One region of the Sporosarcina sp. FSL K6-1540 genome, then DNA from elsewhere that is predicted to be linked to it. Evidence: riboswitches for the same ligand, from Rfam matches in the RefSeq annotation. Region 1 holds a riboswitch; each other region holds the start of a gene.
The links. Region 1 has a riboswitch for S-adenosylmethionine ahead of MKY15_RS07800 (ATP-binding cassette domain-containing protein). Riboswitches for the same ligand answer to the same signal wherever they lie in the genome.
Positions count from the first base shown of each region.

Region 2: it holds a riboswitch for S-adenosylmethionine, as region 1 does, so the genes downstream of both, MKY15_RS06110 (O-acetylhomoserine aminocarboxypropyltransferase/cysteine synthase family protein) here and MKY15_RS07800 (ATP-binding cassette domain-containing protein) in region 1, are expected to answer to the same signal.
Region 3: it holds a riboswitch for S-adenosylmethionine, as region 1 does, so the genes downstream of both, metK (methionine adenosyltransferase) here and MKY15_RS07800 (ATP-binding cassette domain-containing protein) in region 1, are expected to answer to the same signal.
Region 4: it holds a riboswitch for S-adenosylmethionine, as region 1 does, so the genes downstream of both, MKY15_RS12410 (methionine ABC transporter ATP-binding protein) here and MKY15_RS07800 (ATP-binding cassette domain-containing protein) in region 1, are expected to answer to the same signal.

Region 1 is NZ_CP152018.1:1,720,982-1,724,107, reverse strand. Features, by position in the region: gene MKY15_RS07810 (NAD(P)H-binding protein) at 1-300, opposite strand, end outside; gene MKY15_RS07805 (sulfite exporter TauE/SafE family protein) at 332-1,039, opposite strand; SAM riboswitch class I at 1,205-1,316, shown strand; gene MKY15_RS07800 (ATP-binding cassette domain-containing protein) at 1,495-2,520, shown strand; gene MKY15_RS07795 (methionine ABC transporter permease) at 2,510-3,126, shown strand, end outside.
Region 2 is NZ_CP152018.1:1,378,245-1,381,370, forward strand. Features, by position in the region: gene MKY15_RS06110 (O-acetylhomoserine aminocarboxypropyltransferase/cysteine synthase family protein) at 1-1,214, opposite strand, end outside; SAM riboswitch class I at 1,340-1,455, opposite strand; gene MKY15_RS06115 (glycerol-3-phosphate acyltransferase) at 1,601-2,236, shown strand; gene MKY15_RS06120 (aspartate aminotransferase family protein) at 2,299-3,126, opposite strand, start outside.
Region 3 is NZ_CP152018.1:2,725,956-2,729,081, reverse strand. Features, by position in the region: gene metK (methionine adenosyltransferase) at 240-1,436, opposite strand; SAM riboswitch class I at 1,626-1,743, opposite strand; gene pckA (phosphoenolpyruvate carboxykinase (ATP)) at 1,926-3,126, shown strand, end outside.
Region 4 is NZ_CP152018.1:2,636,988-2,640,113, reverse strand. Features, by position in the region: gene MKY15_RS12415 (methionine ABC transporter permease) at 1-376, opposite strand, end outside; gene MKY15_RS12410 (methionine ABC transporter ATP-binding protein) at 369-1,394, opposite strand; SAM riboswitch class I at 1,608-1,713, opposite strand; gene MKY15_RS12405 (thioredoxin family protein) at 1,768-2,067, opposite strand; gene MKY15_RS12400 (toprim domain-containing protein) at 2,082-2,423, opposite strand; gene gcvH (glycine cleavage system protein GcvH) at 2,498-2,881, opposite strand; gene MKY15_RS12390 (arsenate reductase family protein) at 2,957-3,126, opposite strand, start outside.

The DNA.
Region 1 (3,126 bases):
AATTGTGACTAGCCGATTAATTCCCGTATCCTCCATCGCTCTTATCATATGAGGAACTGCCTCAGTCAACGTTGTTGTCTGGTCTGTACCTAGCGAACTGAATACAACGTCCATTCCAGCAACGGCATCCGAAACTGCTACAACATCACGGACATCACCTTGGATAATCGTCAACCTATCATGTGGCGCCAATTTCTCAGGTGAACGGACAAGTACCGTCACTTCATGCCCTTCTGCTAATGCTAATTTTAGGACTTCCCCACCCACACGCCCTGTTGCCCCAAACAATGCGATTTTCATAAGAAACATCTCCATTCTATAAATTACTTTCTCATTTTATTAATAAATAAACGCCCGTAAATAGTAAAATACCATATGTGAAGATCCGAAAGGTCTTTTGACTGATATGACGGAATAGTAGTTGTCCTAGATACAATCCAACAAATACTAGCGGCAGTGCCATTCCGATTGAGGTCCAGATACCTTTATTTGTACCAACAAAAAGCACTTGAATGAGTAGACTAACGGAATAGATGAATAAATAAAACGCGAGTGTCGTTGCACGTAATGTTTCTTTTTGCATAGCTGTTCCTGCAAAGTAGAGCAAAAGCGGCGGACCTGGCATGCCAATTCCTGTCGTCAATGTACCGGATAATCCGCCAACAACAAAGTCCCCACGTTTAGTTCTCTTAATTCGAAGGTTCAGGACAAGCAGCAGTGTTAGCAAAAGAAGAACAATGCCTATGCCCGTTTTCAATTTGTTGATATCCGCCGAAATGAACAAAATGATACCAATTGGCAGTCCAGATAAGCTCCCGATTATCAACTTTTTTAATAGGTCTGTATCCACATCTTTACGTATTTTAGCAATAAGTGCGCTCGAAATAACAAGCGACAAAACTAGGTTTATCTGAATGGCCTCCATCGGATTGAAAATCATGAGTAGAAAAGGTGTCGCCATGATCGAAAAACCAAATCCTGTACTTGTCTGTAAAATGGACGCAAAAAGTATAATGCTAATAAATATAAAAATTGTCATTCTCACACCGCTTTCTCTATCACTTTAAGTGTATCAGAATTCTGAAATTGTTTACGACTATTAGTAATCTGAATTATTTTACTTTAGTAAATTCATTGACTTTACCTAATTTGCACACTAGAGTTAGATTCAATTCTTGCAACAATCGAATAGCACTACATCACTTTCTTATCCAGAGAGATCGAGGGACAGGCCCTATGACATCTCGGCAACAGGTTCATGACCAATGAACACTGTGCCAACTCCTACAGACGCGTATGCGTTTGGAAGATGAGAACGAGATGGCTTCTTTTATTAGAATCCTTCTTTTTCTTATCTATTTTAAGAAAAAGAGGGATTTTTTTCGTTCTTACAACTATCTAGCTTCAGCGGCCAGATGCTCGGGGTCACAAGTCATTTTGCTAGTTGCATCCGTTGTCCGCACAGAATTAACGAAGTACTTAGGGGGTCAATACATGATTGAATTTAAAAATGCATCCAAGACGTTCGCCCTTGGGAAGCGTGAGGTACATGCGGTAAAAGATGTTTCTCTTTTCGTTGAAAAAGGTGAAATTTTCGGCATCATCGGTTTTAGCGGCGCTGGAAAAAGCACATTGCTACGGTTAGTAAATATGCTTGAACGCCCGACTTCAGGCTCTGTTTTCATTCGAGACATCGACGTCAGTACATTATCCTCAAAAGATTTACGGACGCAACGTCGCAACATCGGCATGATTTTTCAGAACTTCAACTTGCTGAACTCACGGACAGTTGCAGGAAACATCGCGTATCCTTTGAAACTTGGCGGAATGCAAAAAAAAGCAATTGCGGAACGCGTCGAGGAATTATTGGACTTCGTTGGCCTGGCCGATAAAGCTAAAGATTATCCGGACCAACTATCAGGAGGGCAAAAGCAACGCGTAGGTATAGCCAGAGCACTCGCCACTTCACCAGACATCCTAATCTGTGATGAAGCCACATCTGCACTAGATCCTGATACGACCGCCGATATACTGCGGTTGTTGAAAAAGGTGAATAAGGATTTGGGTATTACAATCCTCCTTATCACACATGAAATGCATGTTATTCAAACAATTTGCGACAAAGTAGCGGTCATGGAAAATGGAGAAGTAATCGAAACAGGTGATGTTTTTGAAACATTTACTGATCCTCAACATTCGACAACACAACGATTCATCCAATCCGTGCAGCAGGATCTACCTTCAGAAAAATTGATTAATGAGTGGCAATCAAAAGGTGGTACCAAGTTATATCGAGTTATTTTCAAAGGAGATATTGCAAGTGATCCTGTTCTTTCAAAAGTTACACGTAAACATGATGTTGATTTCAACATCGTTTACGGTTCAGTTCGAGAATTACAGGAACGATTTTTTGGCAATCTACTTGTTTCATTTGAAGGAGAAACGGATGCTGTAAGCCATGTATTAAAAGAACTTGAATTAATTGTAGACATAGAGGAGGTCCTACAAGATGAACGTTGATTGGCTTACATTTTGGCCCCGGATTGTAGAAGCAACCGGTGAAACACTGATCATGGTAATCGCCACTCTCGTTTTTGGTTCCATTTTTGGAATTGCAATTGGCCTGCTATTATTTGTCACTAGGCAAAATAATATTTTGGAAAACAAACTTGTTTCTCAAATATTAAATATAGTCATTAACATCGTTCGGCCTGTTCCGTTCATCATCTTCTTAGTAGCCATTTCACAACTGACAAGATTAGTTGTCGGGACAACAATCGGAACCGCAGCAGCCATTTTTCCGATGACAATTGTTGCAACATTCGTCATTGCCCGAGTTGTTGAAAATAACTTGGTCAGCATTGATCCTGGCGTTATTGAAGCAGCACAGGCAATGGGTGCAAGCCCTCTTCGGATTATCTTCACGGTTTTGATACCAGAAGCATTGGGTCCACTTATTTTAGGACTTACCTTCGTTTCCGTCAGTCTGATCGATTTCTCGGCAGTTGCCGGAACAGTTGGCGGCGGAGGTCTTGGACATGTCGCGATGACATACGGTTATCAACGGTTCGACGGTAGTGTCATGCTCGTTACGGTCGTCATTTTAATCATCATGGTGCAATTAGC
Region 2 (3,126 bases), 340 kb from region 1:
ACCGATAGTCTAATCAATTCTTCAGTCACACCTGATTTTTTTAAGTCCTCAGGCCCAAGCTGCTGATGCGTCGTTGAAGCTGGATGGATAATTAGTGATTTTGCATCCCCAACATTCGCAACATGCGACCAGATTTTGACGTTATCAATCACGTTCCGGCCTGCATCCCGTCCACCTTTAATACCAAATACAATAATGGAACCGAAGCCGTTTTTCAAGTACTTTTTCGCAAGGTCATAAGATGGGTGATCTTCGTTGCCTGTATATGTTACCCATTCGACAGATGGATGTTTTTTCAAGAACTCCGCTACTTTAACGGCATTTTCATTATGTCTTGTCACACGCAAATGCAGTGTTTCAAGTCCTTGGAGGAAATTAAATGCACTATCTGGATCTAAGCAAGGTCCGAAGTCACGCAATAGTTGAACGCGTAGTTTAGTCGCAAATGCCGCCGCTGCTGTATCAATTCCGTAACGGAGACCATGATATGACGCATCAGGCTCTGTGAAGCCAGGAAACCTCCCTTGCGTCCAGTCAAATGTACCCGCATCAACAGCAACTCCACCGATCGTGGTACCGTGTCCGCCAATCCATTTTGTAGCGGAATGGATGACAACATCCGCACCAAATTCGATAGGATTCGAACCATATGGCGAAGCAAATGTACTATCAATAAGAAGCGGTAGTCCGTTTTCATGCGCAATGTCCGCAACCGCTTCAATATCGAGTACATGAAGACTCGGGTTACCGATTGTTTCTGCGAATATTGCTTTTGTTTTATCTGTAATTGCTGCACGGAAGTTTTCAGGATCTGTTGCATCGACAAACTTTACATTAATACCGTAGCGCGGAAGTGTAGCGGCGAATAAATTATAAGTACCGCCATATAAGTTGCTTGCTGCGACAATTTCATCTCCAGCACCAGCTACGTTCAAGATAGAGAAAGCGATAGCTGCCATACCTGAGGAGAATGCAACTGCCGCCGTACCACCTTCAAGAAGCGCAATACGCTCTTCAAAAACTGCAACAGTTGGATTTGTAATTCGTGTATAGATGTTGCCTGCTTCTTGTAGTGCAAATAGTTTTTGAGCATGTTCTGTATCACGGAATACAAAAGATGAGGTTCTATGAATTGGAACTGCGCGTGAACCTGTTACAGGATCCGGTTTTTGTCCACCGTGCAGAAGAAGTGTTTCGGGTTGAAGTTTTGTCATCGTCATTACCTCCAGAGTTTTTTTAGATGGATGTGATTGTAATGGGCGGAGACGTTAGGGGTATTTTTGGAATGAAAAATAACCCCCTTCGCTTAAGAAGAGGGTTACGCTTTCGCTTATTCCTCCCCTTATCTTTCAGACCGTTCGCACGAATCTGTAGGAAGTAGCACCTTTGCAAGTTAGTCACTTGCTGGTTGCCGGGCATCGCAGGGCCTATTCCCTCCGCCGCTCTTGATAAGAGTTTGTGATATTCAGTTTTCCATCTTGTGACATAGTATAGTAGATATCTCAATACTTTGTCAATAGTTTACCGAATAATATTTCTGAAACTTGTGTCTATGTGGAATGTTACACTTAGACTACCGTTATTTTAGGAGGAACTTGATATGTGGTTATGGATTGTAGGCGTGCTCTTATGGGGATATGCAGTTGGTTGCCTGCATGGATCAGTTGTTGCGCAGAAAATATCCGGCGTTAACTTGAAAGAAACCGGTGTGAAAAATGCCGGTGCCTCGAATGCGACCATTGTTCTCGGGAAGAAGTTCGGCGCATTAGTTGCAGTAATCGATATCAGTAAAGGTGCAGGAGCTGTCTTACTTGTGCACTATTTCGCAGAAAACGCAGGATTTTCAGAAGCCTTTTTGGCTTTACTTTTATTTCTTACAGCCGCCGCAGCCGTTATTGGGCATAACTTTCCATTTTATATGAACTTTAACGGTGGAAAAGGAACAGCGACAATAATTGGTGTACTGCTTGCAATCGACTGGCAGATCGGTCTCATTGGTTTTGCATTATTTGTCGTCGTAGCGCTAGTAACAGACTTTCTCGTGTTTGGTGTGCTGATGCTCTACGTCACGCTCATCGCGATGGCAGTATTGGCAGACGGATACTGGCCAGTCGTAATAGCAACTTTGTTATTTGCAATCGCCATTTGGAAACATCTCGAGAATTTTCAGCGTATGAAAGAGCGTAGCGAGAAGCGCGTTTCAATGGTCTTCAGAAAAAATAAAACCAAAAACTGAGGACCCCTATAATTGGAGGTTCTCCGTTTTTGGTTTAGCAAGATTAAAAATCTCATCCTAACTCATGCATTTTCATTGAACACTTTCTTCATAACCGCAATAATAAAGTCCACGTCTTCATCGGTACAAGACAGCGGTGGGCTTAGCGCTAGAATATTGTTATAGCCAGCAACTGTATCGCCGTTCCTTCCAATAATAAGTCCATTCGCCTTACATTCGCCAATGATTTTCGCAACACGGGCGTTTGCAGCAGGTTCTTTCGTTTCTTTGTTCTCTACAAGTTCAATGCCTAACAAGAATCCGAGCCCGCGAATATCGCCAACAAAAGGATGATCCAATAAGCAAGCCAACTCTTTTAGAAGGCGCTCGCCAAGCTCAGCCGACCGTTCAACAAGATTTTCTCTCTCAATGATTTCAAGATTCTTCAACGCGACTGCACAAGCCGCAGGATTCCCGCCAAATGTATTAACATGGCGGAAATGACTGTTATCTTCTCCTGTATCGAACTTTTCATAAATATCTTTTCGAATAGCCGTAACCGAAAGTGGCAAGTAAGCGCTCGTTAGTCCCTTTGCCATCGTAATAATGTCCGGTTTCAACTTAAAATGCTGATGACCAAAGTCTTTCCCAGTTCTGCCGAATCCACAAATGACTTCATCAACAATTAGCAGTACACCGTGGCGTGTACAGATTTCCTGAACCTTTTCCAAGTAGATTGGATGTGGGATGAGTATACCGCCTCCTGTAATAAGCGGTTCCATAATAATCCCAGCGATTGTTTCCTTCTGTTCCCAAATGATTTTCTCTTCAAACTCTTGGGCACGTTGTATGTTGTACTCCTCAATTGACTGTCCCGCAGGTCTGCGGTAATTGTCCGGAGGGGCGATGTG
Region 3 (3,126 bases), 1.0 Mb from region 1:
TAACACAAATAACGCAACAACCCCAACCAGTAGTAACAAACCTATTAAACTCATAGCCCGACGCTCTCTCCTCTCCGATCAGGTTTCACTTTATAACAATTGTATCATTTGTTTATAGCTCCTGTGATGAGAGTGTACGACAGATTCGCTACACTCTATGACGCCCGCTAAATCAAACATCCTAAACAGAAAAAACACCAAAAAACAGGGAGATCCTGCCTTTCAGTGTTTACACTACATTATTTCCCTGCTAACTCTTTCAATGCATCAGCTTTATCCGTTTGTTCCCACGGTAGATCAATGTCTGTACGGCCGAAGTGACCGTATGCAGCTGTTTGTTTATAAATTGGGCGGCGCAGATCAAGCATTTTGATGATGCCTGCTGGACGAAGGTCAAACAGTCCACGCGTAAGCTCAACAAGTTTACTTTCCTCGACTGTGCCTGTTCCAAATGTATCGATAGAAATCGATACAGGTTGTGCAACACCGATTGCATAAGCAAGTTGCACTTCACATCGATCTGCAAGTCCTGCAGCGACAATGTTCTTCGCAACATAACGTGCCGCATATGAAGCCGAGCGGTCCACTTTCGTCGCATCTTTCCCAGAAAACGCACCGCCGCCATGACGCGCATAACCACCGTACGTGTCAACGATGATTTTACGGCCAGTAAGACCTGCATCTCCTTGAGGTCCCCCTATTACGAAGCGGCCAGTTGGGTTGATGAAGTACTTCGTGTCTTCATCGATTAAATCAGTTGGTACAACCGGGTTTATGACGAATTCTTTAATATCACGCTGAATTTGCTCAAGTGTTATTTCAGGGTGATGTTGCGCTGAAATAACAATTGTATCGATGCGTACTGGTTTATTGTTTTCATCATATTCAACAGTCACTTGTGTTTTTCCATCTGGACGCAGATACGTAAGGGTTTCATCTTTGCGTACTTGTGCAAGTCGGAATGATAATTTATGAGCTAGGCTAATTGGTAACGGCATCAGTTCCGGTGTTTCATTACAAGCGTAACCGAACATCAAACCTTGGTCACCAGCTCCAATTGCTTCAAGTTCATCATCTGTCATCGAACCTTCACGCGCTTCAAGTGCCTGGTCAACGCCTGCAGCGATGTCGGCTGATTGTTCATCGATCGCAGTCAAAACTGCAGATGTTTCCCAATCAAATCCGTATTTCGCGCGTACATAACCAATTTCTTTAACAGTTTCACGCACAACTTTCGGGATATCGACATATGTTGTCGTCGTAATTTCTCCTGCAACGAGGACAAGTCCTGTTGTAATTGTCGTTTCACATGCAACACGTGCATTTGGATCTTCTGCCAATATAGCATCTAGAATAGCATCCGAAATTTGGTCACACATTTTGTCCGGGTGTCCTTCAGTTACCGATTCTGAAGTAAATAGTCGGCGATTTGTCATGTTATTTCCTCCTTATATCCTACGAGATTGATACGGTACTCATATGTCCCATGTAGAGTCTTTTCTAAATGAAAAGACTACAAGCCATTGCGAGCTCTATACACGAGGATTAAGGGCGATATCATATAAAAAGCCCTTCGCTCACGTAATAATACATGAGGAAAGGCATGATTTCATAAGCACCTTTCACTCTTATCATACAAGGACTGTGCCTTGCTACAGGTTTGGCACCTTCGCGCAGACAAAACGTCTGTGCAGGTTGCCGGGTTTCATAGGGCCTGACCCCTCCACCAGCTCGGGATAAGAGTATCCGTTCAACTATATATGCTACGAAAAATCTTGTTGCATGTCAAATCTTTTTACCCATTTTGCGTATAAATCCTTGAGGTTTGAATTAGTATAGATTATTATTCTTAATGTGTTATACTAATTCAATAATGTGATGACACCCAATTGATTGGGACTATATGCAAAGGACGGTACATACTTATGATATCTGCGAAAATTAGTGATGACCTCAACAAACTTCTTTCTGGGAAAAATGTAAAAGTTCAACTTTCAGTTCCACAACTTGTTGAAAAAGCGATTTCACGTGGTGAAGCTCAATTGACATCAGACGGAGCGGTTACAGCTCAGACAGGCAAATATACAGGTCGTTCACCTAAGGACAAATACATTGTTGAGGAAGCGTCCTCCAAAGACAAAATCGATTGGGGCAACGTCAATCGTCCAATCTCTTCTGAAATTTTCGATTCATTATATAATAAAGTAATTACTCATTTGAGAACAAAAGACGAACTGTTCGTCTTCAAAGGTTTTGCAGGCGCAGATCCAGCTTCACGACTATCCATTCAAGTTGTGAATGAATTTGCATGGCATAACCTGTTTGTTCACAACTTGTTCATCCGCCCAACTGAAGAAGAACTAGTACAACATGAATCACAATTTACAATCGTTTCGGCTCCTTCATTTAAAGCTGATCCTGTGGTCGATGGTACGAATTCAGAGACATTCATTATCGTATCAATGGAAAAACGTATTGTTCTTATCGGTGGAACTGAATACGCTGGCGAAATGAAAAAATCAATCTTCTCAATCATGAACTACTTACTACCAGAAAATGGAATTATGCCGATGCACTGTTCGGCAAACGTTGGTGAAGACGGTGATGTTGCCCTATTCTTCGGTCTTTCTGGAACAGGTAAAACAACACTTTCGGCAGATGCAAACCGTAAATTAATCGGCGATGACGAGCATGGCTGGTCTGACACTGGTGTCTTCAATATCGAAGGCGGTTGCTATGCAAAATGTATTAATTTATCACAAGAAAAAGAACCTGAAATTTTTGGTGCAATTCGTTTTGGTTCCGTACTAGAAAACGTTGTCGTCGATCCGGAAACACGCATTCCTGACTACGATGATGGTTCATTAACTGAAAACACGCGTGCAGCTTATCCTATCCAAGCAATTGATAACATCGTTGACCCTTCTGTTGCTGGTCATCCGAAAACGATTGTATTCTTAACGGCAGATGCGTTTGGCGTGCTACCTCCAATCTCGAAGTTAACAAAAGAACAAGCAATGTATCACTTCCTAAGCGGGTTCACTTCGAAGCTTGCCGGAACTGAGCGTGGTATCACATCACCTGAAGCAACGTTCTCAACGTGCTTCGGTTCACCTTTCCTTCCAC
Region 4 (3,126 bases), 920 kb from region 1:
CAATTACACCTTTATCAATTTCCTGTAATGCAATCAACACCATTCTTGCATAAAACGGAGCCGCCCCAATAATAAGTGCCGGCATCGCTGCATCCGGTCCGCGGATTGTACCAAGAAGAAATTTCGTAAACGGAATAAGTAAAATGATTAATATGATAAACGGAATGGATCTAAAAATATTGACGAATGCTCCTGATATAATATTGACCAACTTATTCGACCAAAGTTGACCGGGACTAGATAGGAAGAGTAAAATTCCAAGTCCTAACCCAATAACTAAAGTGAACAATGTAGAAACCGCAGTCATATAGAGTGTTTCCACTGTTGCTTCCCACATTTTAGTCCAGTCGACATTCGGAAAAAGGTTTTCAATCATTACCGATCACCTCCGTCTGAACATCATTTTCATTGAGGTATTGAATTGCTTCCTCAATGATTGAGGAATCTCCAAGCAGCTGAAGTATCAGTGTGCCGTATGCCCCGCCATGTGTATGGGATATGTTTCCCTGCACGATATTCACATCGACAGTGAATTTCCGAATAAGACTTGCGAGCACAGGTTGTTCTGTCCGCTCCCCTACAAATACAAGCTTGATAAGCGTGCCGGCAGGAAATTCTTCCTTAATATGCGCCATTGCCTGCTTCGCCTCCACGGGTTCCGTCACTTGAGAGACAAACCGCTTTGTGATCGGTTCCTTCGGTGATTGGAACACATCCAGGACATCTCCCAACTCAACAACTTTCCCTGCCTCCATAACTGCAACTCTGTGGCAAATTTTCCGGATAACGTGCATTTCATGTGTGATAAGCACAATTGTCAGTCCGAGTCGTTCATTAATTCCTGTTAGAAGGTCTAGTATTGAATCCGTTGTTTCTGGATCAAGGGCTGAAGTCGCTTCGTCACAAAGAAGGACTTCAGGGTCGTTTGCAAGCGCACGAGCAATCCCTACGCGCTGTTTCTGACCTCCAGACAATTCGGATGGATATGCATTTTCACGACCAGCCAAACCAACTAATTCAATCAGTTCCGCCACTTTCTTATCACGCTCGGCTTTTCGTACACCCGCGATTTCAAGAGGGAAAGCGATATTCTCCTTCACTGTTCTAGACCACAGTAAGTTAAAGTGTTGGAAAATCATACTCACTTTTTTTCGTGCTTCCCTTAGCTCTTTCCCTTTAATTGCTGATATTTCTAGACTTCCTATTTTAACGCTACCTGACGTTGGCATTTCAAGACCGTTCAGTAGTCGAATCAACGTACTTTTTCCTGCCCCACTATAGCCGATGACTCCAAAAATCTCACCGTCAGTAATTTCAAGCGATACATTTTCGACTGCTGAAATACTACCTGGCCCTTCACCGTATCGTTTATTTATATCCGTTAAATAAATCATTTTTTTCACCTCAGAAAAATTGTTTTGTTACTAATTTTGTCTAGCTTCAGGCGCCACCCCCTCGGGTCACAAGGCAGTTCGCTGTGGTGGCTTAGGTACCGCCCCCCTTGTGCCTGTCGGGGCTGAGCGGCGCCTTCCGCTTTTCAATACAAAAAAGCCTTCCTGCAGACGGGCAGAAAGGCTTGACGTTATCGAAAATAAACGTTGTCCAATCTCTCATCTTTCAAAGCGTATGCTTTGTGTGACTTGGCACCATTTCACTTACGTGACGGTTGCCGGGCTTCGCAGGGCACTATCCCTCCACCTCTCTTAATAAGAGTGACCTATTCAATTGAATGTTAAGACGAAGTATATCAAAGTTCCATATCTATTGTCAATCTATTTCTTCAAGTAGATACGGTACTGATTGAAATGCATAAATTTTATGGGTTAAAACGCCATCCTTTTGTATAAGAAGGCAAGGAACGCTTTCGATTTCATAGTCAATTGCAATATTTTGTACGTAATTCAAATCTGCTTTCCCGATTGGTATTCCCGGTCTCATGACGGTAATAACTTCCATCATTTTAGATGCGACTGCACAAGTTCCACACATTGGTGTATATAAATAAAACGCTGCCACTGAAGACTCTTTCAAAGCCATCTCCCATTGTTCGCGTGTCCAAGTTTCCATTAATTCTACATCCTTTAAATTAGAAATTCCGGTCTGATTTTAAAATCCGCACCTTGTAGTATTGTAGCCAACACTTTGTATGGGGTCGTCTCCACTTCCCGATAAACCTTTTCTGTGTACAAATGGATTGCTGCCGGGAACTCTCTTTTGAATAAAACACGGGTCTTTTCTCCATCTTCATCCGCATCAACGAAGACAAATAGTTCATGTTCTTCGTAAGGTGCAAGCAATTCTTCAAGCCGATAAGGACTTACTGTGCCGTTCGTACAAATAATTTCGACAGGCTCAACAAGTATTCGTGCCAAACGTTTCTTATCCGAACCGCCCTCGACGATAATTACTCTTTCATCCGACACAAGAGGCCCCTCCTTCGCTCTTTTTTATATAAAGATGCAAAAAACGCCGAAAAAGTACCGGCGCCTTGTCTTAGTTATTCTCCGACAGTCATTTTTTCATACGCTTCAGCTGACATAAGTTCATCCAGTTCAGAAACATTTGAAGGTTCAACAACGATCATCCATGCATTTTCATACGGTGATTCATTGACAAATTCAGGGCTGTCTTCAAGTCCTTCATTCACTTCAATTACTTTTCCGCTGATTGGTGCATAAAGTTCTGATACTGTCTTAACAGATTCAACGCTTCCGAAAGGCTCGTCCGCTTTGATGTCATCTCCGACAGATGGAAGTTCAACGAATACGATATCGCCTAGTTCAGATTGTGCAAAGTGAGTAATACCGATGCGGTAGTTACCACCTTCGTCTTTTACCCATTCATGCTCTTCAGAATAACGCAGATCTTTTGGTGTGCTCATTCCGTATCCCTCCAAATAAATAGTTTCATTCTCTTCAATTCTGTCATATTTCTCGAATAAAGACAAGATAGGAAATCAGTTAGTCCATACTTTGTCGAACTCTTCTTCCTTGAATCCGACAGTCACCTTACCATCACCGAAGACAATTGGTCTCTTAATCAACATACCGTCAGATGACAGCAAGCTAATTTTCTCTTCATCTGTCATTGTGAGCAATTTGTCTTTCAAGTTTAGCTCTCTATATT